2 regions of the Paraburkholderia sp. CNPSo 3281 genome follow, and region 2 is predicted to be linked to the other one. Evidence: predicted binding sites of a transcription regulator. Region 2 holds the regulator's gene; the other holds the start of a gene.
The links. The regulator LexA, encoded in region 2, represses DNA repair genes until DNA is damaged. The targets are predictions, from matches to a motif close to ACTGTATNNNNATACAGT.

Region 1: imuA (translesion DNA synthesis-associated protein ImuA) is a predicted target of LexA. The motif match lies at 11,070-11,087, and genes of this name have one in related genera.

What each region holds. Positions count from the first base shown of each region.
Region 1 covers NZ_JAMBPS010000014.1:19,077-35,107, forward strand. The annotation lists gene M3I56_RS16375 (3-hydroxybutyrate dehydrogenase) at 1-22, opposite strand, end outside; gene M3I56_RS16380 (aldo/keto reductase) at 285-1,256, shown strand; gene M3I56_RS16385 (23S rRNA (adenine(2030)-N(6))-methyltransferase RlmJ) at 1,452-2,297, shown strand; gene M3I56_RS16390 (hypothetical protein) at 2,328-2,618, opposite strand; gene M3I56_RS16395 (DUF3563 family protein) at 2,900-3,049, opposite strand; gene cueR (Cu(I)-responsive transcriptional regulator) at 3,347-3,772, opposite strand; gene M3I56_RS16405 (heavy-metal-associated domain-containing protein) at 3,937-4,143, shown strand; gene M3I56_RS16410 (SDR family oxidoreductase) at 4,155-5,075, shown strand; gene M3I56_RS16415 (error-prone DNA polymerase) at 5,105-8,587, opposite strand; gene M3I56_RS16420 (DNA polymerase Y family protein) at 8,622-10,220, opposite strand; gene imuA (translesion DNA synthesis-associated protein ImuA) at 10,129-10,986, opposite strand; gene M3I56_RS16430 (NAD(P)/FAD-dependent oxidoreductase) at 11,281-12,903, opposite strand; tRNA gene M3I56_RS16435 (tRNA-Pro) at 13,076-13,152, opposite strand; gene sixA (phosphohistidine phosphatase SixA) at 13,316-13,780, shown strand; gene M3I56_RS16445 (GNAT family N-acetyltransferase) at 13,998-14,816, shown strand; gene ppx (exopolyphosphatase) at 14,932-16,031, opposite strand, start outside.
Region 2 covers NZ_JAMBPS010000016.1:92,521-108,551, forward strand. The annotation lists gene dusA (tRNA dihydrouridine(20/20a) synthase DusA) at 1-963, opposite strand, end outside; gene M3I56_RS18095 (hypothetical protein) at 1,380-1,652, shown strand; gene M3I56_RS18100 (hypothetical protein) at 1,780-2,022, opposite strand; gene M3I56_RS18105 (NADP(H)-dependent aldo-keto reductase) at 2,207-3,259, shown strand; gene M3I56_RS18110 (permease) at 3,417-4,478, shown strand; gene M3I56_RS18115 (hypothetical protein) at 4,583-5,005, shown strand; gene M3I56_RS18120 (ABC transporter permease) at 5,024-5,860, opposite strand; gene nodI (nodulation factor ABC transporter ATP-binding protein NodI) at 5,919-6,833, opposite strand; gene M3I56_RS18130 (universal stress protein) at 7,154-7,624, shown strand; gene M3I56_RS18135 (DUF2939 domain-containing protein) at 7,686-8,375, opposite strand; gene M3I56_RS18140 (hypothetical protein) at 8,466-8,843, opposite strand; gene lexA (transcriptional repressor LexA) at 8,909-9,559, opposite strand; gene M3I56_RS18150 (sulfate ABC transporter substrate-binding protein) at 9,852-10,910, shown strand; gene cysT (sulfate ABC transporter permease subunit CysT) at 11,036-11,935, shown strand; gene cysW (sulfate ABC transporter permease subunit CysW) at 11,932-12,900, shown strand; gene M3I56_RS18165 (sulfate/molybdate ABC transporter ATP-binding protein) at 12,903-13,961, shown strand; gene M3I56_RS18170 (CysB family HTH-type transcriptional regulator) at 14,023-14,949, shown strand; gene M3I56_RS18175 (asparaginase) at 15,000-16,028, shown strand.

The DNA.
Region 1 (16,031 bases), on a different contig from region 2:
TGTTCAGGGAGAGAGACGACATCGGGCACCTCCAGGTGAGTGAATGGGACAGCATGAAACCTCGGAACGCGCGCCGTCAAACCTGACGAATGGCTTATGCCATCCGGCCGGATGTTGCGTCGCGGCCAACCAGGCTATTGTGCATGAAGGCGCCTCGTCGAAGCATCGAGCACGACAGGCAAAAGAGATTTTCGCCGCACTGCAAGGCGCGGCGCGCGCGGCGCAAGCCGTTCAGCAGCAACGGCCAAGTCGTGCTAGGTTTATCGGCTCACAAGGAGGCGTTAATGAACTATCGGCGACTGGGCCGCTCAGGCCTGCAGGTAAGCGAACTGTCCATCGGCTCGTGGGTCACCTACGGCAACCAGGTCGACGCCCGGCTCGCGCGCGAATCGCTCGCGGCGGCGCGCGACGCGGGCATCAACTTCTTCGACAACGCCGAGGCCTACGCCGGCGGCAAGTCGGAAGAGCTCATGGGCCAGGCGCTCAAGGAGCTCGCGTGGCCGCGCGTGAGCTATGTGGTCTCGACCAAGTTCTACTGGGGCTTGAACGAAGCGCCCAACCAGTACCACACGCTCAACCGCAAGTACCTCATGGACGCCATCGACGGCTCGCTCAAGCGGCTGCAACTGGATTACGTCGATCTCGTGTTCTGCCACCGCCCCGACCCGAACACGCCGGTCGAGGAAACCGTCTGGGCGATGAGCGACATGATCACGCGCGGCAAGGCGCTCTACTGGGGCACCTCGGAGTGGAGCGCCGACGAAATCCGCGCCGCGTGGGAAATCGCGGAGCGCCATCACCTGCACAAGCCGGCCATGGAGCAGCCGCAATACAACCTGTTCCACCGCACCCGCGTGGAAGATGAATACCGTCGGCTCTACGAGGACATCGGCCTCGGCCTCACCACATGGAGCCCGCTCGCCTCGGGTCTGCTCACCGGCAAGTACCGCGGCGGCGTGCCGTCGGGCAGCCGCGCGGAACTGCAGGGCTACGACTGGCTGCGCAAGAACGTCACCGACCCCGACAAGAACGAGATCGTCGGCAAGCTCGCCGAATTCGCGAAACAGCTCGACTGTTCGGTGGGACAACTGGCGCTCGCGTGGATCCTGAAGAATCCGCGCGTGAGCACGGTCATCACCGGGGCCTCGCACATCGAGCAGATCGGCGAAAACATGAAAGCGCGCGACGTGGCGGAAAAGATCACGCCGGACATCAAGGCGCAGATCGAGGCGATCGTCGGCGACGCTTACGACTGACGTAGCGCGCATGCCCGGAAGGCGCGGCGCGGCCGAAACCGTGGGGTGGGCTCGCGCGCCGGCGTAGCCGGCCGGGCGGCGTACTGCGGGCAGCGTATCGCGGTGGCGTACAATACGCGGCCTCGCAGGCGCCGCCGTCATCGCGCCGCCGCTGCCGTCTTCCCCGTTCTCACCGGACCTCGTGTCCCGTCCATCATGCTGAGCTACCGTCACGCCTTCCACGCCGGCAATCATGCCGATGTCCTGAAACACGCCGTCGTCGTGCAACTGCTGCATTACCTCAGCAAGAAGGACAAGGCGTACTGGTACATCGACACCCACGCGGGCGCCGGCGCCTATGCATTGCGCGAAGGCTACGCGACGAAGAACGCCGAGTTCGACACCGGCATCGGCAAGCTGTGGGGCCGCAACGACCTGCCTGCGGCGCTCGCCGACTACGTCGACGAAGTGGCGGCGCTGAACCCCGACGGTGAGTTGCGCTTCTACCCCGGCTCGCCCTATCTCGCCTGGCGTCTCATGCGCGAGCAGGACCGCATGCGGCTGTTCGAATTGCACAGCACGGAAATCGACGTGCTGCGCCACCGCTTCCACGACGCGGGCCGCCGCGTAATGATCTACGCGGGCGACGGCTTCGACGGCATCAAGCCGCTCCTGCCCCCGCCGCCGCGCCGGGCGCTCGTGCTGATCGACCCGTCTTTCGAGGACAAGCGCGACTACGCGCGCACGCTGGCGTGCGTCGAGGAAAGCCTCAAACGCTTCGCGAACGGCACGTACGCGGTCTGGTATCCGCAGGTCACGCGTCCCGAATCGCAGCGCTTCCCGGAGCAGCTCAAGCGCCTGCAGAACAAGAACTGGCTGCACCTCACGCTTTCGGTGAGCAACCCGCCAGAAGACGGCTTCGGCCTTTACGGCAGCGGCATGTTCATCCTGAACCCGCCCTACACGCTCGAAGCGGCGATGAAAGAGGCGCTGCCGTGGCTCGTGAAAACGCTCGGCCAGGACGCCGGCGCACAATTCAGGATCGAGTCGCGCGGCGACTGAGCCCGCGGACTCAACCCCGCACGAGCGGCGTCACTGCCCGGACGGCAGCGGCTGGGGAAGCGGCGGGGTTGGACGATGATGCGGGGGACGCGGCGGCGGAGTCGGCCGCCCGCCGCCCTGCTGCACTTCCACGTACGGCGCGACGACGTAGGGCTGCGACGAATCCGGTGCGAGACCCGCCGGTTGCACCGCCTGAACCATCGGCTCGTGCGAGAGGGGCGCGTTTTGCAGCACCAGCCCCGGTTGGCCGTCGCTAATCCCTCTTTGTGTATCCAGAATGAGCGGCTGCCCGGCATGTGCGCCGGCGCTGGCGCACGCCATGACAACGGCGATCAGACCCGCACGCGTAACAGAAAAACGACGCAACACGCGGCGAGGCGACACGGACGTGCGGTGGGAAATGCGGTCTTGCACCATGAACGGCCCCCGGAGAGAAAGCGACACCATTGCTATGACGGCTCGTCGCAAAAAAGACTTTACCTTACCCCGGTGGGAAGGCTCAGACTCTGTTCCATCGGCGGTGCAGAAATGACAAAGCCCCGCCAATGCGGGGCTTGAGATAGAGCGGCTCCAACCCGGACTGAAGCCCGGTTGAAACTGGCTTACAGCGAGTTGTAGCCGTTCGATTCGATCGTACGAATGCGCTGCTCGAGCTGCACCATATCGGCGGACGATGCGAGATACGCTTCGCGGCGATGACGTTCGGCAGTTTCAAACCAGTTGCTCAGCTTTTCAAGAAGGAATGCAAACATGATGGTGTGCTCCAAGGATTCGGTTCGGCGATCCCCGGTGAAGTCGCATCAGGGATTACCCTCATTAGGGATAACCCGGATTATAACGGTTGCACCGAACTTTGCTAGTGAATTGCCCGAATACCGTGCATTCCAATTTGGAATGACCTTGGAATACGAATCGGCAACATCATGTTTTATCGACACATTTCCCAGCGACTTCGCTGGCGCTTAGGCGCAATCACGCCAAATTGCACTAATACGGTGCACACAGCCAATGCGGTTGCGTCAATTTGCCCGCCGCGGTTGCACCTGCGTTCAGTGGACGTGGCCCGGCTCGGGGCAGTCTGTCGTGGCAACGTCGGCAAGCCGCTCGATGATCGGGCAGTCGGGCCGGTCATTGCCCTGGCAGTGCGAAGCCAGGTGGGCGAGCGTGTCGCGCATCTGAGAGAGCTCGGCGATGCGCTGGTCGAGTTCGGCGACATGTTCGAGCGCGATCGACTTGACCTCGGCGCTCGCGCGGGAGCGGTCGTGCCAGAGCGCCAGCAGGCGCCGGATGTCCTCCACCAGAAAACCAAGCCGGCGCGCCTGGCGGATGAAGCGCAGCGAATGCACTTCCTCCGCGCCATAGACCCGGTAGCCGGACTCCGTGCGCCCTTTGGGCGCCAGCAGCCCGACGCTTTCGTAGTACCGGATCATTTTTGCCGTAACGCCCGATTCACGAGCCGCTTCGCCGATGTTCACGCCGTTCTCCCGCTGTCTGGTCAATCGTTTGGTCGATGGTTTTGATCGTACACCTTCCCATGATGGGAAGGTCCAGCGCGACAAGCGGTGCCCGCTGGCATAATCCGCCGGCGGCCTCATATCGAGTAGTAACAAGCCTCAATCTCTGAAAAAAGGAACACACGATGATCCAGTTCAACGTCGAAGGCATGAGTTGCCAGCACTGCGTAGGCGCCGTCACGCGCGCGATCCACGAACACGACGCACAAGCCAGGGTCGAGATCGATCTGGCTGCCGGCCGCGTGAAGGTCGAATCGAGCCAGAGCGCCGAAGTCCTGAAGTCGGCGATCGACGAAGCCGGCTACACCGTCGTCGGTACGGCCAGCGTCTGACGGGCCGAGCCATGTTCAAGGTTGCCGTGATCGGCGCGTCTGGCCTGCTCGGGCGCGCCGTGGTCCGCGAACTCGCCGCCATGACCACCTGGAAAGTCGTGCCGACCGCGTTCCGTCACGGCGGCCCGCAGCAGACTGTGCTCGACGTGCGCGACGCGCAGGCCGTGAACGCCTTCGTCGAGCGCGAGGCGCCCGACGCGATCGTGCTGGCCGCCGCCGAGCGCCGCCCCGACGTGTGCGAGCACGATCCGGCGGCGGCGCGCGCGCTCAACGTCGATGCGGTGCGCAGCATCGCTGCGGCGGCGCGGCAGCGCGGCTGGGTGCTGTCGATCTCCACCGATTACGTGTTCGACGGCACGCAGCCGCCATACCGCGTCGACGACACGCCGAATCCGCTCAACGCCTACGGTCACAGCAAGCTCGAAGGTGAACGGGCCTTGCTCGAAACCAGCGACAACGCCCTCGTGCTGCGCCTGCCCTTGCTATACGGGCCGATCGTCGGCTGGCACGAATCCGCGGTCACGAGTCTCGTGCCAGCCATCGTCGCTTCGGGAAAGCCCGGGGCGCAGGCGGCACCGATGGACGCGTGGGCCACGCGCTACCCCACTTTCACGCCCGACGTGGCGTTCGTGATCCGCGAACTGTTACTGCGCTGCGCGGATGGCAAGCCCGTGTGCGGGGTCGCGCAGTGGTCCTGCGACGAGCCGATGACGAAGTACGACATCGCCCAACGCATCGCCCAGGCACTTGGCGTAGAGGCGCGTCTGCTCGCCCAGCCGACGCCCACCGACGCCACGCCGCGCCCGCGCGACTGTCATCTCGATTCGAGCCGCCTCGAAACACTGGGGATGGGCCGCCGCACGCCGTTCGACGTGGCGATTCGCGCCGTGCTCGACGCTTTCATGAGAGACGGCGGGCAGCGCAACGCGTAGCGGCGAGCCAGCCGCTCGCCAGCGAGAATTCAGTGAAAATTGCGGCTCTCCGTCGCGAGCCGCCCGAGCAGCCGGCTGTGGTCCTCCAGCCGGTGCGCCACGAGGTGCACGACCTCGCCCTCGCGCTGCACCACGCCCGCCACCGCCAGCAGCGAAGACCCTAGCAGTTCCTTGCGCTGCGATTCGACGAGCGACGCGTGCACGATCACGTTGACGCTGCCGGTCTCGTCCTCGAGCGATACGAAGATCGTGCCGTTCGCCGTGCCCGGCCGCTGCCGCACCGTCACGATCCCGCACACGCGCGCGAGCATGCCGTGCCGGCAGTGCGCCAGTTGCTCCGCCGTGCGAAAGCGCTGCTTCGCGAGTCCGTGGCGCAGCAGCTCGAGCGGATGGCGATTGAGCGTGAGACGCAGGCTCGCGTAATCGGCGACGATTTCCGCGCCTTCGGAAGCGCGCGGCAACGCCAGCGGCGCCTCGGCCACGGGCGCGTCGCGCAACAGCGCGGGCACCGCGTGCTGCGCGGTCACGGCCCACCACGCCTCGCGCCGATGGCCCGCGATGCTCGCGAGCGCGTTCGACGCCGCCAGCGCCTCCAGCTCGCGCCGCGTGAGCGCCGCGCGGCGCGCGAGATCGTCGACGTCGGTGAATGGCGCACGATCGCGCGCCTCAATCACACGCCGCGCGGCATCTTCGGAAAAGCCCTTGATGAGACTGAAGCCGAGGCGCACGGCCGGGCCGCCGCGTCCATAGCGCCGCGGCGCAAGCGCAATGCGCGAGCGCACGACGCGCTTGAGGCCGTCCATGAACCTGTGCCGCCGGCCGCCGCGCTTGAGCGTGCCCCTGCGCGTCAACGCGGCCGCGCCCAGCAGCGCGCGATAACGCAGCCCCTCGGCGTTGCGCGCGCGAACCGCCTCGTCATCGAGCCGCTCGCCGGGTGCGCCGCGCCGCTCCAGCACCGACGCCCAGTCGCTTAACGCGATATCGGGCGCGCGCACCTGCACGCCGTGACGCTTCGCATCCTGCACGAGCTGGGAAGGCGAATAGAAACCGAGCGGCTGACTATTCAGCAGTCCTGCCAGAAATGCCGCGGGCTCGTAACGCTTGAGCCACGAACTCGTGTAGACGAGCAGCGCGAAACTCGCCGCATGGCTTTCCGGAAAGCCGTAGTCGCCGAAACCCTCGATCTGCTTGCAGATGCGCTCGGCGAATTCCAGCGAGTAGCCCTTCTTGAGCATGCGCTTCGTGAGATCGGCCTGATACGGCCGCAGGTCTCCATCGCGCCGCCATGCGGCCATCGCGCGGCGCAGCTTGTCGGCTTCCTCGCCGGTGTAGTCGGCGGCGACCATCGCGAGATGCATCACCTGCTCCTGGAAGATCGGCACGCCGAGCGTGCGTTCGAGCACCGGGCGCAATTCTTCCTTCGCATATTCCACCGCCTCGTCGCCGTGCCGGCGCTTGAGGTACGGATGCACCATGTCGCCCTGGATCGGCCCCGGCCGCACGATCGCCACCTGGATCACGAGGTCGTAGTACGTGCGCGGCCGCAAACGCGGCAACATGCTCTGCTGCGCGCGCGACTCGATCTGGAACACGCCGACCGTATCGGCCCTGGCGCACATGCGATACACCGCCGGGTCCTCGACCGGAATGTCCTGCACGCGCATCTCGGGCAGCCCGCGCCTGAGCGCCACGAATTCAAGCGAGCGGCGGATCGCCGAGAGCATGCCGAGCGCGAGCACGTCCACTTTCAGCAGCCGCAGCGCGTCGATATCGTCCTTGTCCCACTCGATCACGTAGCGGTCCTTCATCGCCGCGTTTTCGATCGGCACGAGGCGCGAGAGCTTGTCGCGCGCGATCACGAAACCGCCCACGTGCTGCGAGAGATGGCGCGGAAAACCGCGCAGCTCGCGCGTGAGGCGGATGAGCTGCTGCGTGACGTGCGAGTCGGGCGAAAAGCCCGCTTCCTCCAGATGGCGCGCAATCGAATCGGGGCCGTCCCACCACTGATGCGCGCCCGAGAGTTTTTCGACGAGCGCACTGTCGAGGCCGAGCGCCTTGCCGACATCGCGCAACGCGCTGCGCGAGCGATAGGTGATGAGCGTCGCGGCCAGCGCGGCGCGGCGCGTGCCGTACTTGCGATAGATGTACTGAATGACCTCTTCGCGGCGCTGATGCTCGAAGTCGACATCGATGTCGGGCGGCTCGTTGCGCGCGCGAGAGAGAAAACGCGCCACGAGCATGTTCATGCGCACGGGGTCGATCTCCGTGATCTTCAGGCAGTAGCAGACCACCGAGTTCGCCGCCGAGCCCCGCCCCTGGCACAGGATCTTCTGATCGCGCGCGAAGCGGACGATGTCGTGCACCGTGAGGAAGTACTTCTCGTACTTCAGCTCGTCGATGAGCTCGAGCTCCTGTTCGATCTGATCCCGGCGCTTGTCGTTCAGGCCGTCGGGCCAGCGCTCCAGTGCGCCCTTCATCACGAGCTTGCGCAGCCACGACTGCGGCGTCTCGCCGGGCGGCACCAGTTCCTCGGGATATTCGTAGGCCAGCTCGCCGAGCGAAAACGTGCAGCGGCGCGCGACGTCGAGTGTCGCGTCGAGCGCCTCGCGCGAATAAATCGCGCCAAGCCGCACGCGCGAGCGCAGATGCCGCTCCGCATTCGCCTCCAGCGCGCGCCCGCACGAAGCGAGCGGCTTGCCGATACGGATCGCGCTCAGCGTATCCTGCAACGGCTTGCGCGAACGCGCGTGCATCAGCACGCCGCCCGCCGCGACGAGCGGCAGGCCGCTCTCCTGCGAGACGTGGCGCAGCACTTCGATCTGTGTGTCGTCGCCGCCGGTTTGCCAGAGTTCGAGCGCGAGCCAGGCGCGCTCGGCCGCGAACCCCGCGAGCCAGTGCGCGGCGCGCAGCGTTTGCGCGAGCGTGGCCGTGCGCTGCGGCACGAGCAGCAACACGCACTCGCGCAAGTGCTTCAGATGCTCGAAGCCCGTCCCGGGCTCGGTGAAATCGGCGGGATGCACGCGATAGCTGCCCTTTGCCGCCCGCGAGCGCGCAAGCGTGATCAGCTCGCAAAGATTGCCGTAGCCTTCGCGGGTCATGGCGAGCGCAACGATCGTGCAGAACGGTGCGCCATGTTCGTCGACGAGATTCAGCTCGCTGCCAGTGAGCAGGTGCAGCGACGGCTCGAACGGGCCCAGGGCCGCGGCGGCGGTATGGCCGCCGCGTTCGCGGGCCTCGCGCACGGCTTCGTCATACGCCTTCTTGCGCGCCTCGTCGTATTCGTTGAGCGCGCTCCAGGCGCGCACGACGCCCGCGAACGAGCATTCGTCGGTGATCGCGAGCGCGCGGTAGCCGTGGCGGATCGCCTGCTCGACCATCTCGCCCGGGCGCGACGCGCCGTGCAGGAAGGTGAAATTGGTCAGGCAGTGCAGCTCGGCGTAGTCAGGCAGCTGCGCGGCCCACTGCGCCGGCAACTGTGGAGGCGACGACGCGCCCGTCCCGCTGATCGACATGATTCCTGAAATCCGAAAGAACGACGAATAAGCGCTAGCCGAAAAGCCCTTGCAGATACCACTGCCCGCCAATGCGCTCGCGATACAGCCAGAACATGCGGCCCTGGTCGTCGGCGGCGACGTAGTAGTCGCGCCCGACGCCCTCGCCGTCCCACCAGCCGGACTCGATGCGCTCGGTCCGCGTGAGCGTCTTCAGCGGCCGTCGATAAACGGGCCGGTCGCCGCGCGTCGCGAGCTTGAGCGGCTTTTCGAGCAGCCACGCCGGGCGCGGCTGGGTCGGCAGCGGCACCTCGGGCAGGTCGAAGGCGCTTTGCACGGGCGCGCTCGCGCCGGCGTCCTGCTGCGGCTTGCCGGCCTTGCGCGGCTTGCGCGTACGCTTCGCGCCGCTCTCGCGGTAAGGCCGGGCCGACATCGCCAGTTCGGGCCGATGATCGTCCTCGATGAAAAGCTGCAGCACGTTCTGCTCGCCAAGCCGCGCGCCGATGCGTTCGAAGAGCTGCCCGAGCGACGCCTCGGCGGCCTCGGCCATCGGAAAGAGCGTGTCGGTGGGCGCCGCGTATTCGCTCACCTGCGAGGCGACGAGCGCAAGGCCGATCACGGGCGCGGCGAGCTCGGTCTGATTCAGGCGCTCGCGAAGCAGCCATAGCAGATGCTCGGCGTCGCGCGAAGGCGACGCCCAGGCGATCGTGAGGCTAGACGTGCGCGGCGCGTGACGCGAAGCCAGCTCGTGCTCCAGACGCAGCTCGAAGCCGCTCAACGCCGCGTGCTGCGCGGCCAGCCAGCCGGCCAGTTGCATCACGAGCCGGCGCGCGGCAAAGAGCAGCGCCTCGGCGCTCTCCACGCGCGCCTGCAATTCGAGCGACGCGTGAAACGACGGCGGCGCGGCGAACCAGACGCGCGGATCGGGCGCCTCGCCGCGCGCCTGCGCGAGCCAGCCGAGCACGCCGTCGCCGAAACGCCGCACGATGCCGTCGCGCGGCAACCTCCGCAAGTCGCCGAGCGTCGCGCAGCCGATCTGCGTGAGCGCGTGGTCGTGCTGCGCGGCGAACGGCGCAAGCGTGACCGGCAGCGAATCGAGCACGCGCGCGAGCGTCGTTGCCTTGAGCACGTGCCAGCGGCGCGACGAGCGCGTGACGTGCGCCTGCGCGAGCGTCCACGCCCCCCAAGCTGTGGGCGCACACGCCATACGCGCGGTGTGCCCGCAGCCGGCCACCGTCGCCGCGACCCTGGCGAGCAGCGCACGCACGCCGCCGAAAAGACGCAGGCCCGAGCCGACCTCGAGCAACAACGTGTGCGACGGCGCGAACGACACCTTGGGCGTATAGGCGAGCAACGCGAGCGCGAGCGCCTCGAACGCGCGGGTCTCGCGCGCCGGATCGGCTTCGAGCAGCACGAGCCCCGGCGCGAGCGCAAGCGCGTGCGAGCGCGTGTTGCCGGGCTCGACGCCTGAGCGCAGCGCGTCGAGATCGGCGATCAGGATGCGCGTGTGGTCGGCGAGCGCGTAGCAGCGCGGCGCACTGGCGACATCGGCATCGACGCTCTCAGGCAGGAGCGGCGTTGACGGCGCCGGCGGCATCAGAGGTCTGACGGCCTCCAGCGGCAACAACGGCAAGGTGACGGCGATCCACAGCATGATTGACCCCGGGCCACGGCATGACGACGGAGGCTGCGTCCGGCTGGGGCAGCACCGCGTCCTGCAGCGGCAATGTAATGACGAGTGGCTGGGCGGGCGGCGGCCCGCGGCGCTTGAAGATATCGACGGAGAGCGCGGCGAGCTGCATCCATTGGCGGCGATTCAGGTTCGTGTCATCGGGCGGCGGCACCGGCGCGCAGGTCATGCGCAGCGGCGCTGGCGACGACTGGTTGCGCGCGGCGAGCGGCCGCACGAGAAACGCGAGCGCCTGCGAATCCTGGGCGGCGACCTGCAGACGGCGCACGGCGTCGGCGCGCGCCTTCGTCTGCCAGAGCAGCACGGCGCCCATGCCTTCCTGCTTGAGCGCCTGCTCGGCCACCCAGGCGGCTTCGTCTTCGGCCGCGCGCACCCAGATCACGCGCTCGAGCGCGACCCCCCATGCCTTGAGCGCGCAGGCGTAGGGGCGCCACGGCGGCGCGACGAGCAACACGTGCCGGCCCGGCTGCGCGGTGAGCGCGCGCAACGCCGGCGCGACGAGCCGCATCTCGCCCACGCCGCCCTGCTCGACGAGCAGCTCGGTCAGGCTGCCCGCGGGCCAGCCGGCGCCGGGGAGCTGGGCGTCGAGCGTGGCGTGGCCGCTCGGCACCGTGCGCTCGCTGGCGCGCGCGAGCTGATCGCCTTGCCACACACGGCTTTGCAGCCGGGGGGGCAAGTGCGCGGCGAGTTGCGCGGTGGTCTGCGCAGTGATGTGGGCGGCTGCTGCCATGGTTCGTGGCCTGATTGATGGGAACGCTCCGCCCTGCCCGGCAAGAAATAGGGCATCGGCAGGAAGGAGGCGGCGCGCCTCCACCTGTATATTTATACAGTATTTTGAGAGATTGGAGGAGGCTGAAATTGGGGAATGGTCATTTTGCGATCCATTGCAAAATGCTGATCCACGCTCTTGCGCGATGGACCGGCCGCCGGACGCGTCGTGCTTACGTCCGGGGCAAACGCCGCTTGATACACACCGCCAGCCCGATGCGGGTGACGGCGATAAAGGGCGCGGATCTTGTTGCTATCAGGACGCGTGCGCCGACGTCAGATCGAGCGCCACGGCTTGCGCCACTTCGATGCCGTCGATGGCCGCCGAGTAGATACCACCGGCATACCCGGCGCCCTCGCCGGCCGGATACAGACCTTCGACGTTCATGCTCTGGTAATTGTCTTTGCGCCGAATCCGCAGCGGCGACGACGTGCGCGTCTCCACGCCGGTGAGCACGGCATCGTGCATCGCGAAGCCTGCGATCTTTTTGTCGATCTGAGGCAGGGCTTCGCGGATGGCTTCAATCACGTAGTCGGGCAGCGCGGTGCTGAGATCGGTCGGGTGCACACCCGGCTTGTAAGACGGCACCACGGAGCCCAGCGACGTCGACGGACGGCCGGCGATAAAGTCGCCCACCAGCTGGCCCGGCGCCTGGTAATTGCCGCCACCGAGTTCGAACGCCCGTTCTTCCCACTTGCGCTGGAAGGCGATGCCCGCGAGCGGGCCGCCCGGATAGTCCTCCGGCGTGATGCCGACGACGATGCCCGCATTCGCGTTGCGCTCGGCCCGCGAATACTGGCTCATGCCATTGGTGACCACGCGGCCGGGTTCGGAAGTCGCCGCGACCACCGTGCCGCCCGGACACATGCAGAAGCTATAGACCGCCCGTCCATTGTTGGCGTGATGCACCACCTTGTAGTCGGCCGCGCCGAGCTGCTTGTGGCCCGCGAACTTGCCGAAACGGCTGCGATCGATCAGCCCCTGCGGATGCTCGATGCGAAAGCCCAGCGAAAACGGCTTGGCTTCCATGAACACGCCGCGCTCGTGCAGCATCTGGAAGGTGTCGCGGGCGCTATGGCCGACGGCCAGCACGACGTGGTCGCACGGCAGCGTCTCGCCGTTCGAAAGCTTGAGCGCGCGCACCTTGCCCTGTTCGATTTCGATGTCTTCGACGCGGGTTTCGAAGCGCACTTCACCGCCCAGCTCGTGGATGGTGGCGCGCATTTTTTCCACCATGCTGACGAGACGGAACGTGCCGATGTGCGGCCGGCTCAGATACAGGATGTCTTCCGGCGCGCCCGCCTTGACGAACTCCTCGAGCACCTTGCGGCCGTAGTGGTGCGGATCCTTGATCTGGCTGTACAGCTTTCCGTCGGAAAACGTCCCGGCCCCGCCTTCGCCGAACTGCACGTTGGATTCGGGGTTGAGCACGGACTTGCGCCACAGCCCGAAGGTGTCCTTGGTGCGCTCTCGCACGGCCTTGCCGCGTTCGAGGATGATGGGACGAAAGCCCATCTGCGCGAGGATCAGTCCCGCGAACAGGCCGCACGGTCCCATGCCGATCACCACCGGACGCGGACGCGTCGAATGCTCGGGCGCCTTCGCAACAAAGCGGTAGGTCATGTCCGGCGTCACCCCGCAATGCGGCTGGCCGGCGATCCGCTTGAGCACGGCCGCTTCGTCCTTGACTTCGACGTCGACGATATAGGTCAGCTTGATATCCGAGCGCTTGCGTGCGTCGTGCGCACGGCGGAATACGGTGTAACGCACGAGCGCGTCCGCCGCTACGCCGAGATCCGCGAGGCGTCCCCGAATCGCGGCTTCAAGTTCGCTTTCGGCGTGGTCGAGGGGGAGTTTGACTTCGGATAAACGTAACATGGCTGCCAGGGTGCGATCGCCACGGGGATTGTGGCCGATCCATATTTTATAAGCTCGGCGGCTTTTCAAATGGAACGCAAGCCGTACGACGAAACGCGAGCGCGTATGACCCAACATGGGAGAAAAAGAAAAAGGGGCTACAGGCCAATGGCGTGTAACCCCTCGGTATTGCTGGTCGGAGCGATAGGATTCGAACCTACGACCCTCTGATCCCAAATCAGATGCGCTACCAGGCTGCGCTACGCTCCGACGAATCATCGATTGTATCGGCACTGATGCCATGCCGTCAAATCTGCGCGAACGATAGCGACGAAAAGAGATCCGCAGCACGTGCTTGCCGCACACCGGCGAGGCGTGCACCATGACAGCACACACAGCACGTGCATCCCATACCCCAAAAAAAGGAGACGCCATGCACCTCATCCTCTGGCGCCACGCCGAAGCCGAAGACATCGCCGCCAGCGACCTCTCCCGCCAGCTCACCACGCGCGGGCGCAAGCAGGCGCAGAACGTCGCGCGCTGGCTGCGCGCGCGCCTGCCCGAGGACGCCGTGATCCTCGCCAGCCCCGCCGCACGCACCATCCAGACCGCCGAGGCGCTGACCGACCAGTATCGCGTCGTGCGCGAACTCGCGCCCGATGCGAGCGTCGAGGAGGTGCTGACCGCCGTCGGCTGGCCCGAGGGCCTCGCGTCCACGGTCGTGGTGGTCGGCCATCAGCCCACGCTCGGCGAAGTCGCGGCGCGGCTGCTCTCGGGCGGCGCCGATTCGCGCAGCTGGGCCGTGAAGAAGGCCGGCGTGCTCTGGCTCGCGAGCCGCGAGCGCGACGGCGGCGACCAGGCCGTCCTGCACGCGGCCATCACGCCCGATCTCGTCTAGCCTTCCCCCCGCCTACGCCTGCCTCACCGGGCCGCGTGCATGCGGCCCCTACAACGATTCAAGCGCGCTTCAAACGCTCCCGCCGCCCCCGGCCTTCGGCAGCCGCGTCCGTCTGCCTTACACCACGTCATCGAATCGTCATTGCGTTTTCATGGAAACGTAACCGCGTATTACTACATTGCCGGAAAAGTTCTCTTACTTCCGACCAGGACGCCCCATGCGAGATATGCCGACGCCCACCCTGCCGTTCGCCTCGACGCTGTTCGAGTCGAACCGACGCTTGCCGCGTGCCGAAGAAACGGTCACCGCGCAGCATCGGCTGCAGGTGGCCTGGGCTCGCACCGACGAGGAACTGCGCGAAGCCCAGCGCCTGCGCTACCGCGTTTTCGCCGAAGAGATGGGCGCACGCCTGACCGGCCCCGCCGGCCTCGACGTCGACGCCTTCGACGCCTACTGCGACCACCTGCTCGTGCGCGACCTCGACACGCTCAAGGTCGTCGGCACCTACCGCGTGCTGCCGCCGCACCAGGCGGCGCGCATCGGCCGCCTCTATGCCGAAAGCGAATTCGACGTCTCGCGCCTCGCACATCTGCGCCCGAAAATGGTCGAGGTGGGCCGCTCGTGCGTGCACCCCGACTACCGCAGCGGCTCGGTCATCATGTCGCTGTGGGGCGGTCTGGGCGGCTATATGCAGCACAACGGCTACGAGACGATGCTCGGCTGCGCGAGCGTCGCCATGGCCGACGGTGGCCACTACGCAGCGAACCTGTACTGCGCGCTCGGCGCGAACGCGCTGACCGCGCCCGAATACCGCGCGTTCCCGCACACGCCGCTGCCCGTCGAGGAACTGCGCACCGGCACGCCCGCCGTGCCGCCGCCGCTCATCAAGGGCTACCTGCGCCTTGGCGCGAAGATCTGCGGTGCGCCCGCCTGGGACCCCGACTTCAACACCGCCGACTTCCTCACCCTCTTCCGGCTCTCGGAAATCAACGAACGTTACGCGCGCCACTTCCTCGGCGAAGCCGTCACGCGTTAAGGCCTCGCCCGCCCTTCAGTCGGCAAAAATCGGTGGGCAAAATCAGCGGACAAAAAAAGCCCGGCTCACAAACGAGCCGGGCTTTTTTATCGGCGAGACGCGCCGCGCGCGGCGCTCACTCCTCCGTATAGACCACGCGATACGGAATGCCGATCTTGCCCCATTCCGCCGCTTCCTGAACGAGGTTGTAATCGGTGAGCGGATTGTTCTGGACCCACGCATTGGGCAACAGCACTTCGTAGCCGTTGCCCTCCTCCTCGACCGTGATGTGCGGCAGGCCGACATCGGCGCGGCGGCGCGTCAGCAGCGCAGCGAGGCGCAGACAGAACAGCAGCGTCCATTCCACATCGCGCGTTTGCGAGAGCTTGCCGAGCTTGCCCACGTGGCCGAGCACGAGCGCGGCGAGGCGCGCCTGGTCGGTGCGCGAGAAGCCGGGCATGTCCGCGTTGCTGGCGATGTAGGCCGAATGCTTGTGGTACGCACTGTGCGAGATGGAAAGCCCGATTTCGTGCAGCGACGCCGCCCACGTGAGGAACATGCGGTTTTCTTCGCGGCGCTCCTCGTCGGGCTCCTCGAACTGATCGTAGAACTTCACGGCCAGCTCGCCAATGCGCCCCGCCTGCGCGCGATCCACGCCGTAGCGGCGCATGAAGCCCTCCACCGTGACCGTACGCATGTCCTCGTGCTGCGAGCGGCCCAGCAGGTCGTAGAGCACGCCCAGGCGCAGCGCGCCGTCCGTGGTATCGACATAGTCGATGCCGAGCTCCTCGAACACCGCGATCATGATCGAGAGGCCGCCCGCCAGCACCGGGATGCGGTCGGGCTTGAGCGCGACGAGCTTGAGCCGGTTGACGTTCTCGGCCTTGATGAGCGCGCGCTTCAGGCGCTCGAGGCCGCCGCGCGAAATGCCGTGCGTGATGCCGGGATCGTTGAAGCCGTTCGCCTCGACGAGTTCCGCGAGCGCGCGCGCCGTGCCCGACGAGCCGATCGCCTGGTCCCAGCCGGTCTTGCGGTAGTCGGCGGAAATGATCTGGATTTCGCGCGTGGCCGCGAGTTCGGCCTGGCGCATGGTGTACTCGTCGACGTTGCCCGAGGGGAAGAACTGGCGGCTATGGCTCACGCAGCCGATATAGAGGCTTTCCATGCGGATCGGCGTGTAGTGCGCGCCGATGATGAACTCGGTCGAGCCGCCGCCGATGTCCACCACGAAGCGCT
Region 2 (16,031 bases):
GGCCTCGTCGAAGATCGCGAGATCTGCTGTCGCGAGCTTGCGGCTGTCTGAGAGGATGCGGCGCCAGCCGCGCGCACCGGCTACGCCGCGGTACAGACCCAGCGCATGGCGCACGATCGCGCCCAGGTAAGTGCCGCGCGCGATTTCGCTCGCGCAGTAGTCGATGAGCCTCGCTTCCACTTCCTCGCGCGTGAGCGCAGCATCGGTTGCGCCATAGAAGCGCGCATCGACGTCGGCGAGCACGTAGGGGTTGTGATACGCCTCGCGGCCGAGCATCACGCCATCGACATGCTGCAGATGCTGCTCGACTTCGTCGAGCGTCTTGATGCCGCCGTTAATGATGATTTCGAGCTGCGGGAAGTCGCGTTTGAGCTGGTAAGCGTAGTCGTACTTGAGCGGCGGGATCTCGCGGTTCTCCTTCGGGCTCAAGCCCTTCAGGATCGCGTTGCGCGCGTGCACGATGAAAACCTCGCAGCCCGCTTCGGCAATCGTGCCGACAAAGTCGCGCACGTACGCATAGTCCTCGACCGTATCCACGCCGATGCGGTGCTTGACCGTCACGGGCACGGATACGACATCGCGCATCGCCTTCACACAGTCCGCCACCAGTTGCGGTTCGTTCATCAGGCACGCACCGAACGCGCCGCGCTGCACGCGCTCGGACGGGCAGCCGCAGTTCAGGTTGATCTCGTCGTAGCCCCACTGTTCGCCGAGCTTCGCGGCGCGCGCGAGGTCGACGGGTTCGCTGCCGCCCAGTTGAAGCGCGACCGGCGCCTCGGCCGGCGTGAACGCGAGATGGCGCGGTACGTCGCCGTGGAGGAGGGCGCCCGTCGTCACCATCTCCGTGTACAGCCAGGTGTGCCGGGAGATGAAGCGATGCAGCGAGCGGCAGTGGCGATCGGTCCAGTCCATCATCGGCGCGACGGAGACGCGGCGGGGGCTGGCTTGACGGTTGGCGGACATGGCGATGGAAACCGATGAGTAACGGCTGGCGTGGAACGACCTTGCATTTTAACGCATACCGGGCTGGCCCTTCGTACCCTTTGCGCACTGCGCCAATTTGCCGGATATCTCCGCAGGAAGCGCGCCCAAAGCCCATTTTTGGCCGAAAAACCCTACCGGCGTTATGTATTCCGCGTGGAATTTGCTGCGTTGCGCAAATTCTTTTGTGGGCGTGTTTAGGGTCTGTTCGTCGCTCAGCCCCGTCAGAACTGCCTGACGGGATTGTTGTGGAACGGAGAATAGTAAATTCGGATTATCGCGATTATTTTCCAATAGTAGGTGTATACACTGAGTTTCGTTGACGCAGCTCGTGGGCACTGACCTCCCAGGCGCGGCGCCTTCCCGATCCGCAACTGAACCTGATATTGGAGTTCACCATGAAGACCAAACTCATCGCAGCGCTGCTGGTCGCAGCTACCGCTTCTGTTGCCGCTCCGGCGTTTGCCAGCGGCTACGGCCCGGCACCGTTCTATCGCCCGGACGTCGGCGCGCCGGCTTCGCAGCGTGGCCAGAGCGTCCAGACCGTGGCCGCCGAACGCGTCCAGGAACAAGGCGCGCAAACGGCTTACGGCGGTGTCGCCGGCTCGGCTTCGCAGTCGGGCAGCCACGCGAAGGCCACGGGCCCGCAATCGGTCTTCTTCGGCCAGTAACTCGCGCCGAAGTTTCCGCTTCGTTGCCGGGCCGCCCGCGAGACGGACGGCCCGAAAGCCGGATGTCATTGCGACGTCCGGCTTTTTGCATTTCTGCGCCCGATCTAATTTGTCCCTCGGGCGACGCTCAGGAAGCGGCGCGCACGCGCTTGTCGATCGCCTCGCGAATACGGTCGAAGGCCGCATCGAAGGCGTTGTCCTGAGTCGGAAAGCGGCCGGCGGCGATGCCGTCGACCGGCACGTTGGCGTTTTCGGCGTCCGTGAGGCTCTGGATGATCTGCGTCGAGACGAAAAAGCCGGCTTCGTGGTCGCCGTCCACGCCGGCTGTCATGTCGAAACCCATGTATTCGTAGCTGCGTCGGTTTTCCATGCCGATTTCTCCTCGTAGGCGGCTGTGCCGATTCTGGCACGTCTCCCGCCGAACGGCGTCACGACCGGCCGCGGCGCATGCGGCCGCTTGCGGAGGAATGCGGCCGTATTCTGCAACTCCTGAAAAAATTCCCGCGCCGTGGTAGTTTCGGCGCTCCCCAACCGAACTGATGGACAACGTTTCCATGGAATACCGCACACTCGGCGATACCGACGTCAAGGTGAGCCTGATCGGGCTCGGCACGATGACGTGGGGCGAGCAGAACACGGAGCGCGAGGCGCACGAGCAGATCGACTACGCGCTCGACCAGGGCGTCACGCTGATCGATGCTGCTGAAATGTACCCCGTGCCGCCGCGTCCGGAGACGCAGGGACAGACCGAGCGCTTCATCGGGACGTGGCTCGCGCAGCATCGCGCGGCGCGCGAGCGCATCGTGCTCGCCACCAAAATTGCAGGCCCGGCTCGCCAGCCGCACAACCCGCAGCACATTCGCGGGCCGCAGAACCAGTTCGACCGCAAGAATCTGACAGAAGCGCTCGACGGCAGCCTGAAGCGCCTGCAGACCGATTACGTCGACCTGTATCAACTGCACTGGCCCGACCGCAGCACGATGACGTTCGGCCGAAGCATGTATCCGTATCTCGACGATGCCTACACGGTGCCGATCGAGGAAACGCTCAGCGTGCTCGCCGATTTCGTGAAGGCGGGCAAGATCCGCCATATCGGCGTATCGAACGAAACGCCGTGGGGCGTTGCGCAGTTCCTGCGCGCCGCCGAAAAGCTCGGTCTGCCGCGCATCGTCAGCATCCAGAATCCGTACAGCCTGCTCAACCGCACGTTCGAAAGCGGCCTGTCCGAATTCGCGCACCGTGAAGGCGTGGGCCTGCTCGCATATTCGCCGCTCGCATTTGGCTGGCTTTCGGGCAAGTACGAGGGCGGGGCGCGTCCGGAAGGCGCGCGCATCACGCGGTTCGAACGCTTCAAGCGCTACAGCAAGCCGGAAACGGTGGCCGCGACGACGCGTTATGTGGAACTCGCCCGCGCACACGGCCACACGCCCGCGCAGTTTGCGCTTGCGTTCGTCAACAGCCGGCCGTTCCTCACCAGCAATCTGATCGGCGCGACCTCGCTCGAGCAGTTGAAGGAAAATATCGCCAGCGCCGACGTCAAGCTCACCCCCGAACTGCTCGCGCAGATCGACGCGCTGCACGAGCAGCAACCTAACCCGGCCCCTTAAAGGGAAAGCGGGAAACCGCGCGGTCCCTTGCCGGGCCGCGCGGCGCCGCGCGAACGCCGACGTAGCAAAATCGTTGGCGATTCGCAAGGCATACACTACGATCCAGCATGCGCCGCCCGGCGGCCGTCCATACGCTCAATCCCGGAGAATTTTTACAATGACGAGCGCACGTCCAGCGCAATCGCCCCCGTCTTACGGCTGGCCCATTTTCATTTTGCTGGCGGTGGCCGGCCTCTTCTACGTGAAGTGGTTTCCGTACTATCACCGCGCATTCACCGCCGAGGAAACCCACTCCATCGGCAAATCGATCCTGATGGGCGGCGCGGCCACGGCCCCCGACCCCTCGTTCTCCGCTGCGCTCGATTACGCCTTCGCCTACGGCCGGGCGATCTGGCAGGCCATGGTGCTCGGCCTGCTGCTCGGCTCCGGCGTGCAGGCACTGCTGCCCGTGCAATGGGTCGCGCGCGTGCTCGGCCGGCGCGGCTTTGGCAGCGTGGCGGCGGGCGGCCTGCTCGCGGTGCCCGGCATGATGTGCACCTGCTGCGCCGCGCCCGTGGTCGTGGGCCTGCGGGCGCGCAATGCGTCGGCCGGCGGCGCGATCGCGTTCTGGCTCGGCAACTCGGTGCTCAATCCCGCCACGCTCGTGTTCATGGGCTTCGTGCTCGGCTGGCAGTGGAGTGCGCTGCGTCTCACGCTGGGCCTGCTGATGGTGTTCGGCCTCGGCTGGGTCTGCAACCGGCTCGTTACACCCGAGGAATCGCGCGCCGCCGACGACCGCCTCGCGCAACTCGCCCAGCAGCAGGCCGAAGGCGGCAACGTCTTCGTGCGCTGGGCGCGTATCTTCGCGCGCATGGGCGTGCGGCTGGTGCCGGAATACATCGTGCTGGTGCTGTTGCTCGGCGCCGCGCGAGCATGGCTGTTCCCGCACATCGGCCCGGAAGTCACGAGCAGCCTTGGCTGGATCGTCACGTTCGCCGTGGTCGGCATGCTGTTCGTGATTCCCACGGCCGGCGAGGTCCCCATCATCCAGGCGATGCTCGCGCTCGGCATGGGCGTGGGTCCCGCGGGCGCGCTGCTGATGACGCTGCCGCCCGTGAGCGTGCCGTCGTTCGCGATGCTGGCGGGCTCGTTCCGGCCGCGCATGCTTGCCGTCGTGGGCACGACGGTGGTGTTCTTCGGCATCGCCGCCGGGCTAGCGGCGGTGGCCCTCGGCTTCTAGGGACGCCGGGACGAGGCAGGCGCCATGCGCTCAGCGTTGGCATTCTTGTAATACGCGGGCGGTTCGCCGTCCGCCACGGAGCGGGCCGCGGCCCGAAAACCAGCATGGCAAAGCAAAAAACCAATCCGAAACTCGAGCAGGCGCTCACGCGCGGCGATCTCGCCATTCGCCAGGCCAATTCGGCCCGCGCCACGGCGGTGCTGCGCGCGCTCGGCAAGATGATCGTCGAGGCTTCGGCCACCATCGGCGTCGAGGCGGATACCTCGATTCCCGACGGCGATCGCATTTACGACCCGGCCGACGGTCTCTGGCCGCAGTCGCTGCTGGTTTCGCTCGATGGCCCGGTGGAGGAGTCGGATCCCGAAGAGGTCCGCACGGTGCGTTTGCTCGCCCAGACCCAATCGACGATGTTCCGCGTGGAATGGCATCGCGCCGACGGCAAGGTCGGCCGCCAGGAAGGCGGCCCGTTCGCGACGGTCGCGTTCATTTCGGACGTCGATATTCCCTGGGGCGATGACGAGGACTGAACGCCGCGCGGTGCGCTTTCAGCGCATCATGCGCCGACGGAACAGCACGGAAGCGATCGCGAACGGCACCACCACGTAGATCGCGAGCACCAGCAGGTGTAGGCCGGCCTGCTCGACAGGCCGGTCGAGCATGGCGGGGCGGATCAGCGCAACGGCATGCGCGAGCGGCAGCATCAACGTGATGTGTTGCGCGGCCGCGGGCAGTTGCGCAATCGGAAAGAACACGCCGGAGAGCAGCAGCATCGGCGTGAGCACGAGCGTCTGATAAAACATGAAGAAGTCGTAGGACGGCGCGAGCGCGGTGACGATCATGGCGCAGCTCGCGAACGCGAGGCCCGCGAGCGCGATCACGGGCAGCGCGAGCAGCATGGAAGGAAAGCTCGCGTAGCCGAGCAGGGCCGCCACCACCATAATCGCCAAGCCCGAGAGCATCGACTTGCTCGCGGCCCACATCACTTCGCCGAGCACGACGTCGCCGAGCGTGAGCGGCGTGTGCATGATCGCTTCCCACGTGCGCTGCACATGCATGCGCGAAAAGCCCGAGTACATCGACTCGAAGCTCGCCGACATCATCACCGAAGACGACACCGTGCCCGCCGCGAGAAACGCGATGTACGAGACGCCGTCGACGTGCCCCACCATCAGCCCGAGCCCGAAGCCGAGACCGAACAGATAAATCATCGGATCGGCGAGATTGCCGAACATCGACGCGAGGGCGAGCTTGCGCCAGACCAGATAGTTGCGTCGCCACACGGCCATCCAGTGCGTGGCGTTCGAAGGCAGCGCGGCGCGCGACTCGCGCACGCTCGCATGCTCGGGGCGCGAGGGCGTCGGGTTGTTGGTGCGTGTCTGCATGGTGTCCTTGGCGATTCGTCCGCCGCCGTTAATCTTGCCGCAGTTAATCCTGCCGCAGTTAATCCTGCATCTCGCGGCCCGTGAGCCGCAGGAACACGTCTTCGAGATTCGCGGGCCGGTGCAGGTAGCGCAAATCGGAACGATGGCGCAGCTTCGCATGAACGGGCGCGGGGTCGTCCACATAGCAGAACAGCGTCTCGCCGCTGATCTCCGTGCGCTTCGCATCGGCCGCGAGTTCGTCGCGCAACGCGACCGGGTCCGGTCCGTACACCTCGATCACATCGCAGCCGATTTCCGATTCGATCAGCGCCTTGGGCGCGCCCTCGGCGATCTTGCGGCCTTCCTCGATCACGCAGACGCGATTGCAAAGCCGTTCGGCCTCCTCCATGAAATGCGTGGTGAGCAGAATCGTCTTGCCGCGCGCGAGCAGCGAGCGTAGCCGCTCCCAGATCAGATGCCGCGCCTGCGGATCGAGGCCCGTGGTGGGCTCGTCCATCACGAGCACGTCGGGGTCGTTCACCAGCGCGCGCGCGAGCGTGAGACGACGGCGCATGCCGCCGGAGAGTTCGCCCACGCGTGCGTCGGCCTTGCTTTCGAGGCGCGCGAATTCGAGCAGCGGCGCGACGAGATCGCGCGTTTCACGCGCGGACAAGCCGAAGTAGCGGCCGAACACGAGCAAATTCTCGCGCACGGTGAAGTCGGGGTCGAGATTGTCGAACTGCGGCACCACCCCCACGCGCTGGCGGGCGTGGCGCGCACGCGCCGGCACCGGCTCGCCGCACAGGCTGATGCGCCCGGCATCGGGCGAAACGATGCCGAGCAGCATGCGCAGCGTCGTGGTTTTTCCCGCGCCGTTCGGACCGAGCAGTCCGAAGCACTCGCCGGGAAGAACGTCGAACGACAGGCCGTTGACGACCGCCCTGTCTCCGTAATGTTTGATGACCTGCTCGAATTCGATGGCGGGTGCGGGCATGGACCGGTTGAACGTGAGTCGAACGGGCATCGCGCGAGTCGATCGAAGCATCGAACGGAAAATCGCACGAAACAAGGCGGCCCATTTTAGTGCATTGCTGCCTGGCGGGTGGGGCCTCGCTTCGAGGCGGTTTGACGATGCGCGGGCAAATGCATGTCGCGGCAATCATTCGCCAGTGCACAAGATGCGTGCGCCGTTCGGGGCACATCTGGCGTTTTTCGATGCACACCTGGCGTTTTCCAGCCCTTGCGTGTGGAATTGCGGCGCACCATCATGAGAATCGCACAGCCTGCAAATCACGCGGGCGGGGAGAAGCGATCATGGCGAGCTATAAAAAAATTCTGCTCTGTTACGACGGCTCGCGCGAAGGCCGCAAGGCACTGCGCTGCGGCGCCGACCTTGCGCTCGATCTGCAGGCTGAGACGCACCTGCTCTCGGTCGTCGACATGCGTTCGACGATCGCCCAGAGCGCCGGCCTGCTGACCGACGTGGCCTGCGGCCGCTTCGAGGAAACGGCGCGCGAGATTCTTCAGGAAGGCGTGGACTGGCTAACCGAGCGTGGCGTGCGCGCCCAGGGGCACTTCGCGTTCGGTCATCCGATCGACGAAATCGCGAATCTGGCCAACGAGCTGAATGCCGACCTCGTGGTGGTGGGCCACCGTTGCCGCACGGGGCTCTCGCGCTGGTGGATGGGCGCGGGCAACACGCCGCTGCTCGACCGCGTATCGTGCAGCATTCTCGTGGCGTGTTCGTCGGCGGCTGAGGAAAAGAAGCAGCAAGCCGCCGCGTAAGGGATCAAGCAGGCCGGTTCGCACAGAACCGGCCTGGCTCCGCTGTCACTTCCGAACTGTCTCAGTTCGAGACGTTTCCTTCGTTTAGCTCGACCGCCGAGAGCTTCCACGAGAAGATCCCGTGACGCTGCAGGATGGCGGCGTAGTGCTCGCCCGTATTGCCGCGGTCCCACGTGAGCGCGAACTCATTGAGGCCGCGATAGCCGGCCGTGGTCACCGGCCGAGCTTCGGGCGCGGGGTTGCCGGATGCCGCCGGAGCAGGTGGCGCGGCGGGTGCGGGTGCCGATTGAGCTGGTTCTGCCGATTGCGTGGATGGCGCGCCGGATTCTGCTGGCGGCGGCGCGTGCGGCCGGTCGCCGGGCTTGCCCGTCGGCGGCATGCCATCGAGCAGGGCGGCCACGCCTTCCGGTGTGGCGTAGGCATCCACGAGCGGACTAATCAATGCCGCGCCAATCACGGCGCCGAGGATCAGCAGCGGATTGCTGCTGTGCTGCCCCTCGACGCGCCGCTGCAGCATCCCGCCAACCTGCTGTTTCAGGCTCAGGCGCAGTGCAGGGTAATCGACGTACTCGTTGAGCGCGACGGCGTCACGCGCGTCGGCGGCGGCTTTCATGTGTTTCACCGCGATATAGGGCGACGCATAGGCGTAGCCGATCGCGGCAACCACCATGGTGAGCGCAACCGTGATTGCGACCGGCTTTTTCCAGCCTTGGGTCTTACGCGGGGTCGAGAGAGATTCCGTCATCGGCATAGGGCAAATCGTTTAGACACGGTGTTGACCGCAAACCAGGCCAAACGATCCCGCCTGTAACCTCTTCTCACATTTGAGCAGCGTTGCGGCTTACTTCGCGAGTGCAGCCGGCAGGTCGCTGTGCTGCTCGGCGATGCAGCGGTCGATCGCGCGGCAAACCGCGTCAACCGTGCCGACGAGGATGAGCCGCGACGGACCCTGATAGACGCGCACGGGCGCGCGGCGCATGGGCTGTTCGGTGTTGAGCGTGCTGTTGAGCGACACGCGCGCAAACGCTGGCTGGGCCGAGGGCAGCACCGGCAGGTCGGCCGTGCTGGCCGCCACCATCTCTGGCGAGTCTTCGAAGAGCGAGCCGCTCAGTGCGGTAGCCGAATCGCGGACTTCGCGGACCGCGCACGAGGCGATACCACGGAGATGGCGAAGACGGCCGAATTGGCGGAAGGGCAGCAAGCGGGCAAGACGTTCCATGACTCTCTCCAGGTAGTGCGCAGAGGGTGCGCAAACAATGTGCAAACTGCGCGCAGACGGATTGCTCAGAATTCGGTGGGGCGGATCAGCCCAACCGCGATGCCTTCGAGCGCGAATTCCGCGCTGCCGGCCTCGACAAAAATATTGTCGTAATCGGGGTTCTCGGCGATCAGCTCGAGCCCGTTCGGACGGCGCTTCAGGCGCTTCACGGTGACGTCGTCGCCAAGACGCGCCACGATGATCTGGCCGTCTTTCGCTTCGGCCTTCTTCTGCACGGCGAGCAGGTCGCCGTCGAGGATGCCGGCGTCGCGCATGGAAAGGCCGCGCACCTTCAAGAGGTAGTCGGGTCGGCTCGAGAAGAGCGCCGGGTCGCACATGTAGTTCTGCGAGATGTGCTCCTGCGCGAGGATCGGGCTACCCGCTGCGACGCGGCCAACGAGCGGCAGCGAGAGCTGCATGATGCTCGCGTGCGGAAGCGTGAACTGATGCGGCAGGTCGTCGGGCCCCGGCATGAGGCGGATGCCGCGCGAGGCGCCCGCAGCCAGTTCGATCACGCCCTTGCGCGCCAGCGCGCGCAGATGCTCCTCCGCGGAGTTCGCCGAGCTGAAGCCGAGTTCCGCCGCGATCTCGGCGCGCGTGGGCGGGAAGCCCGTGCGCTCGATGGCCCGGCGAACCAGATCGAAAACCTGCTGCTGTCGTGCGGTGAGTTTGGTCATGGCGCCACTGTATGTTTGAACAGGTAACTGTATTTTTATACAGTACTCGCCACTTTTCAAGTGTTACTTGAAGTTCGTCGACTGAGCGTTGCCATCAGGCCGCTTTCCCGCGTTTGCGCGGATGAAACCGCGCTCCAGCAGCGACTTCCTCTGTCCTTACCACTTTTGCGTATTAAAAAATGAAAAAACATCATTTTTAATAATGTAAGCAGATCGCTAGACTGGCCTCCATCGTTCGCTGCACTTCACCAATGGGCGCAAACGAGCACACACGAGAACGGAGAACAGATAGATGGGCACGACACATACGGGGCGCGCGGGCTGGCTGAAAACACTGGCGGCAAAACTGGTGATCGGCGTTGCGCCGCTCGTCGGCGTCGCGACGATGGCGGCCATGGCGCCGGTGGCTGCTCACGCGGATACATCGCTGCTCAATGTCTCCTACGATCCGACGCGCGAACTGTACCAGGACATCAACGAAGCCTTCATCAAGCAGTGGAAGGCGAAGACGGGCGAAACGCTCACCATCAAGCAGTCGCATGGCGGCTCGGGTGCACAGGCGCGCTCGGTGCTCGACGGCCTGCAAGCCGACGTCGTGACGCTCGCGCTGGCATGGGACATCGACGCGCTCGCCAACAAGGGCATCGTCGCGAAGGACTGGCAAAAGCGCCTGCCCGACAACGCGTCGCCGTACACGTCGACCATCGTGTTCCTCGTACGCAAGGGCAACCCGAAGCACATCAAGGACTGGGATGATCTGACCAAGCCGGGTGTCTCGATCGTCACGCCGAATCCGAAGACCTCGGGCGGCGCGCGCTGGAACTATCTCGCGGCGTGGGCGTATGCGCTGCACCAGCCGGGCGGCAACGAGCAGAAGGCGAAGGACTTCGTCTCGAAGCTCTACAAGAACGCGGGCGTGCTCGACTCGGGCGCACGAGGCGCCACGACGAGCTTCGTGCAGCGCGGCATCGGCGATGTGCTGATTGCATGGGAGAACGAAGCATTTCTCTCGCTCAAGGAATTCGGCCCGGACAAGTTCGAGATCGTCGTGCCTTCGGTGAGCATTCTGGCTGAGCCGCCGGTGGCCGTGGTGGACAAGGTGGTCGACAAGAAGGGCACGCGCAAGGAGGCTGAGGCCTACCTGCAGTTCCTCTATAGCGAAGAGGGCCAGGAGATCGCCGCGAAGAACTTCTACCGTCCGCGTTCGGACAAGGTCCCGGCGGCGCTCACGGCGAAGTTTCCGAAGCTCAAGCTCTACACGGTCGACGACACCTTCGGCGGCTGGCCCAACGCGCAGAAGACGCATTTCGCGGATGGCGGCGTGTTCGATTCGATCTATCAACCGCAGTAAAGCTGTCAAGCAGCAAGCGGTCCGCATAGCGACGTGACCGGATAACAACGAAGCGCGCCTACGGGCGCGCTTTTCGGCGCCGCTTTGAATACAGGAAGCGCGCAACCCATGTCTGGATGATGAGCATGACCACGTTTAGATTCCGCAAGCCTAGTGCGCTGCCCGGATTCGGCTTGACGCTTGGCATCACCGTGGCTTACCTGAGCCTCGTGGTGCTCATTCCGCTCGCCGCCACCTTTCTCAAGACGGCGACACTCGACTGGAACCAGTTCGTGCGCGCAGTGTGGTCGCCGCGCGTGATCGCGTCGTACCGGCTCACGTTCACCGCCGCGCTCGGCGCGGCGTTGATCAATGCCGTATTCGGCTTCCTGCTCGCATGGGTGCTGGTGCGCTATACGTTTCCGTTCAAACGGGTGATCGATGCGCTCGTCGATCTGCCGTTCGCGCTGCCGACTTCCGTGGCGGGCATTTCGCTCGCCGCCGTGTATGCGGGCAATGGCTGGATCGGCCAGTTCCTGCAGCCGCTCGGTCTCAAGATCGCCTTCACGCCGCTCGGCGTGCTCGTGGCGCTGACCTTCATCGGCTTGCCGTTCGTCGTGCGCACGGTGCAGCCGGTACTCGAGGACTTCGAGCGCGAACAGGAAGAGGCCGCCGCGTGCCTCGGCGCCTCGCGCTGGCTCACGTTCCGCCGTGTCGTGCTGCCCGCGGTACTGCCGGCGCTCCTCACCGGCTTCGCGCTCGCATTCGCGCGCGCGCTGGGCGAGTACGGCTCGGTCATCTTCATCGCCGGCAACGTGCCGATGAAGTCGGAGATCACGTCGCTGCTCATCATCACGAAGCTCGAACAATACGACTACGCGGGCGCAACGGCGCTCGCCGTGATGATGCTCTGCGTGTCGTTCGTCATGCTGCTCCTCATCAATTCACTGCAGTGGTATTTGCAACGCCGCACGAGCCGGGGTGTAACGGCCGGCAGCGCGCCGAATGCCGTGGTGGGCGCAACCGTCGCGGGAGGTGCGCAATGAGCCCGCTGCCGCAACAACGAAGCACGCGCCGGCCGGACCCGGTCACCGAAGCAGCGTGGGTGCGCTGGCTCCTGATCGGCATCGCGCTCGCGTTTCTCGCGCTGTTTCTCGTGGTGCCGCTCGTCGCCGTGTTCTGGCAGGCGCTGTCGAAGGGAATCGGCTTCTACTTCACGTCGCTCGTCGATCCCGACGCGCTCGCCGCGATCAAGCTCACGCTCATCACCGCGGCGATCGCGGTGCCGTTGAATCTGGCTTTCGGCCTCGCGGCTTCGTGGGCGATCGCGAAGTTCGAGTTTCGCGGCAAGGCGCTGCTCACCACGCTGATCGACCTGCCGTTTTCGGTTTCGCCCGTGATTTCGGGTCTCATTTACGTGCTGCTGTTCGGCGCGCAGGGCTGGCTCGGGCCGTGGCTCGAAGACCACAACGTGCAGATCATCTTCGCGGTGCCGGGCATCGTGCTCGCCACGATCTTCGTGACGTTCCCGTTCGTCGCACGCGAGCTGATTCCGCTGATGCAGGCGCAGGGCAACGACGAAGAAGAGGCCGCCCACGTGCTGGGCGCCTCGGGCTGGCAGATGTTCCGCCGCGTGACGCTGCCCAATATCCGCTGGGGTTTGCTGTACGGCGTGATTCTCTGCAACGCGCGCGCCATGGGCGAGTTCGGCGCGGTTTCGGTGGTGTCGGGCCATATTCGCGGCCAGACCGACACGATGCCGCTGCACGTCGAGATTCTTTACAACGAGTACAACTTCGCGGCGGCGTTTGCCGTGGCATCGCTGCTCGCGTTGCTCGCGCTCGTCACGCTCGGCCTGAAGCTGCTCGCGGAGCGCCGCCTTTCGTCGGAACTGCGCGGCGCGGATGAGATTCCCGCCTATGCGGGCCCGCAACCCGTGGCCGTGCAACATGTTTCACAACGCGCAGCGCCTCGCGCCGTGCGCCAACCGATTCAAGTAGGGGAGCAGTAAACATGGGCATCACCGTCAGCAATCTGCACAAGCGCTTCGGCGACTTCACCGCCCTCGACAACGTCTCGCTCGACTTTCCGCCCGGCGAACTGGTTGCGCTGCTCGGACCTTCCGGTTGTGGCAAGACCACGCTGCTGCGCGTGATCGCGGGCCTCGAATACGCCGACGCGGGCCAGGTCGTGCTGCAAGGCCAGGACGTGGGTGAGGTGGGCGCGCGCGAGCGCCAGGTGGGCTTCGTGTTCCAGCATTACGCGTTGTTCCGCCACACGACGGTGTTCGAGAACGTGGCGTTCGGCCTGCGCGTGAAGCCGCGCAGCGAGCGGCCCTCGGAGGCCGTGATTCGCGAGAAGGTGCATGAGCTGCTCAAGCTCGTGCAGCTCGACTGGCTCGCGCAGCGCTATCCGTCCGAGCTTTCGGGCGGGCAGCGTCAGCGCATCGCGCTTGCGCGCGCGCTCGCCGTGGAGCCGAAGGTGCTGCTGCTCGACGAACCGTTCGGCGCGCTCGACGCCAAGGTGCGCAAGGAGCTGCGCTCGTGGCTGCGCCGCCTGCACGACGATCTGCACATCTCGACCATCTTCGTCACGCACGACCAGGAGGAAGCGCTCGAGGTGGCCGATCGCATCGTCGTGATGAATCATGGGCACGTGGAGCAGGTGGGCAGCCCGCAGGACGTCTATGATCATCCGCAGACCGCCTTTGTCTACGAATTCCTCGGCGCCGCGAACCGGCTGCGCGGCAACGTGGATGCGCGCGGTTTCGTCGCCGAGGGCGCGGCGCAGCCGATCTCGGTGCACGCGAGCTTCGAAGGCCCGGCGCTCGCCTACGTGCGGCCGCACGACCTCGTGCTGCACCGCGAAGCGAGCGATCATCGCGACGGCATCGTGGTCGACGTGCGCCGCGTGGTGACGCTGGGCGGTTCGGTGCGCGTGGAGCTGGAAAGCCGCACGGGCGGCGCGCTCGAAGCCGAGCTCGACCGCGAGTCGTGGCGCGCGCTGGGCCTCGCAGTGGGCGAGGGCGTGACGGCGGTGCCGCGCGGGCTGCGCGTATTTCCGGCGCAATGAGCGTTACAGTGCTCACATCGAGAAAAACGAATAATCGGTCAGCAGTCCCGGAGAGAAGACCATGAATTTTCAGCAGTTGCGTTTCGTGCGCGAAGCCGTGCGGCAGAACATGAACCTGACCGAAGTGGCGAACGTGCTGTATACGTCGCAGTCGGGCGTCTCCAAGCAGATCAAGGATCTCGAAGACGAACTCGGCGTGGACATTTTCATTCGCCGCGGCAAGCGCCTGACCGGCCTCACGGAGCCGGGCAAGGCCGTGCATCAGCTGATCGAGCGCATGCTGCTCGACGCCGAGAACCTGCGCCGCGTGGCGCGCCAGTTCGCGGACCAGGACAGCGGTCACCTCGTGGTCGCGACGACGCACACGCAGGCGCGTTACGCGCTGCCGAAGGTCGTGCACCAGTTCCGCGAAGTGTTTCCGAAAGTCCACCTCGCGCTGCGCCAGGGCAATCCGCAGCAGATCGCGCAGATGATCATCAACGGCGAGGCCGACCTCGGCATCTCGACCGAGGCGCTCGATCGCTTCCCCGATATCGTCACGTTTCCGTGCTATTCGTGGCATCACGTGGTGGTCGTGCCGAAGACGCATCCGCTCGTGGGCCGCGAGAATCTCACGCTCGAAGACGTGGCCGAGTACCCGGTCATCACCTACGACCAGGACTTCACGGGCCGCTCGCATATCGACCAGGCGTTCGCGAAAGCCGGCGTGGTACCCGACGTGGTGCTGACCGCCATCGACGCGGACGTGATCAAGACCTACGTCGAACTCGGCATGGGCGTGGGCATCGTTGCGGCGATGGCCTACGACCCGAAGCGCGACAGCGAACTCGTCGCGCTCGACACAGAGCATCTCTTCGATGCGAGCACGACGCGAGTGGGCCTGCGCAAGGGCGCGTTCCTGCGCCAGTACGCATACCGGCTCATCGAAATGTTCGCGCCGCAGCTCACCGAGCAGCAGATCGCGAGCCAGCTGCGCGAGGCAACCTGAAAGGCGGGCTGATTTTCCCGGCGGGCGGCGGATCGCTTAAAATCGCCGCCATGAATACTTCCACTTCCTCTTCAGCGGCGACGCCAAAGGCGCTGCCGCGTATCGCCGTGCTCGCCACCGGCGGCACGATTGCGGGCTCCGCAGCAGACGCCGCCAACACCGCCGGCTACCAGGCCGGCGTGATCGGCGTCGCGCAGCTGCTCGCAGCCGTGCCGGGCCTCGACGCCATCGCGCAGATCCATGCCGAGCAGGTCGCGAGCATCGACAGCAAGGACATGTCGCTCGCGTTGTGGTCCACGCTCGCGCAGCGCGTGGACGAACTGCTGGCCAGCGACGAGATCGACGGCGTGGTGATCACGCACGGCACGGATACGCTCGAAGAAACCGCGTACCTGCTGCATCTCACGGTGAAGAGCACGAAACCGTGCATCCTGACGGCCGCCATGCGGCCCGCCACGGCGCTTTCCGCCGACGGCCCGCTCAATCTGCTCAATGCCGTCACGCTCGCGGCGAGGGAGGCAGCGGCCGGGCAGGGCGTGCTGGTGGCGTTCAATAACCGCATTCATTGCGCACGCGACGTCGCGAAGGTCAGCACCTACGCGGTGGATGCGTTCCAGTCGCCGGAAATCGGTGCGCTGGGCTGGGTGCAGGATGGCCGCGTGGAATTCCAGCGCCGCGCGCTGCGCCCGCATACGGTCGATGCGCCGTTCACGGCGTCGGCGCAATGGCCGCAGGTCGAGATCGTGACGAGCTATGCGGGCGTGTCGCGCGCGGCGGTCGAAGCGCTCGTCGCCGCCGGCGTGGATGGGCTCGTCGTGGCCGGTACGGGCAACGGCTCGATTCACGGCGCGTTGCAGCAGTCGCTGGCCGAGGCGGCCGCCAAGGGCGTGGCCGTCGTGCGCGCCTCGCGCGTCGGCTCGGGTCACGTGATGCACAACGGCGCGGCCAAGGACGATACGCTCGGCTTCGTCTCGTCGGGCACGCTCAGCCCGTACAAGGCACGTGTGCTGCTGCTGCTCGCGCTGGCAGCGGGCACGACCGACAAGGCAGGGCTGCAGGACGTGTTCGACACGTACTGAGGC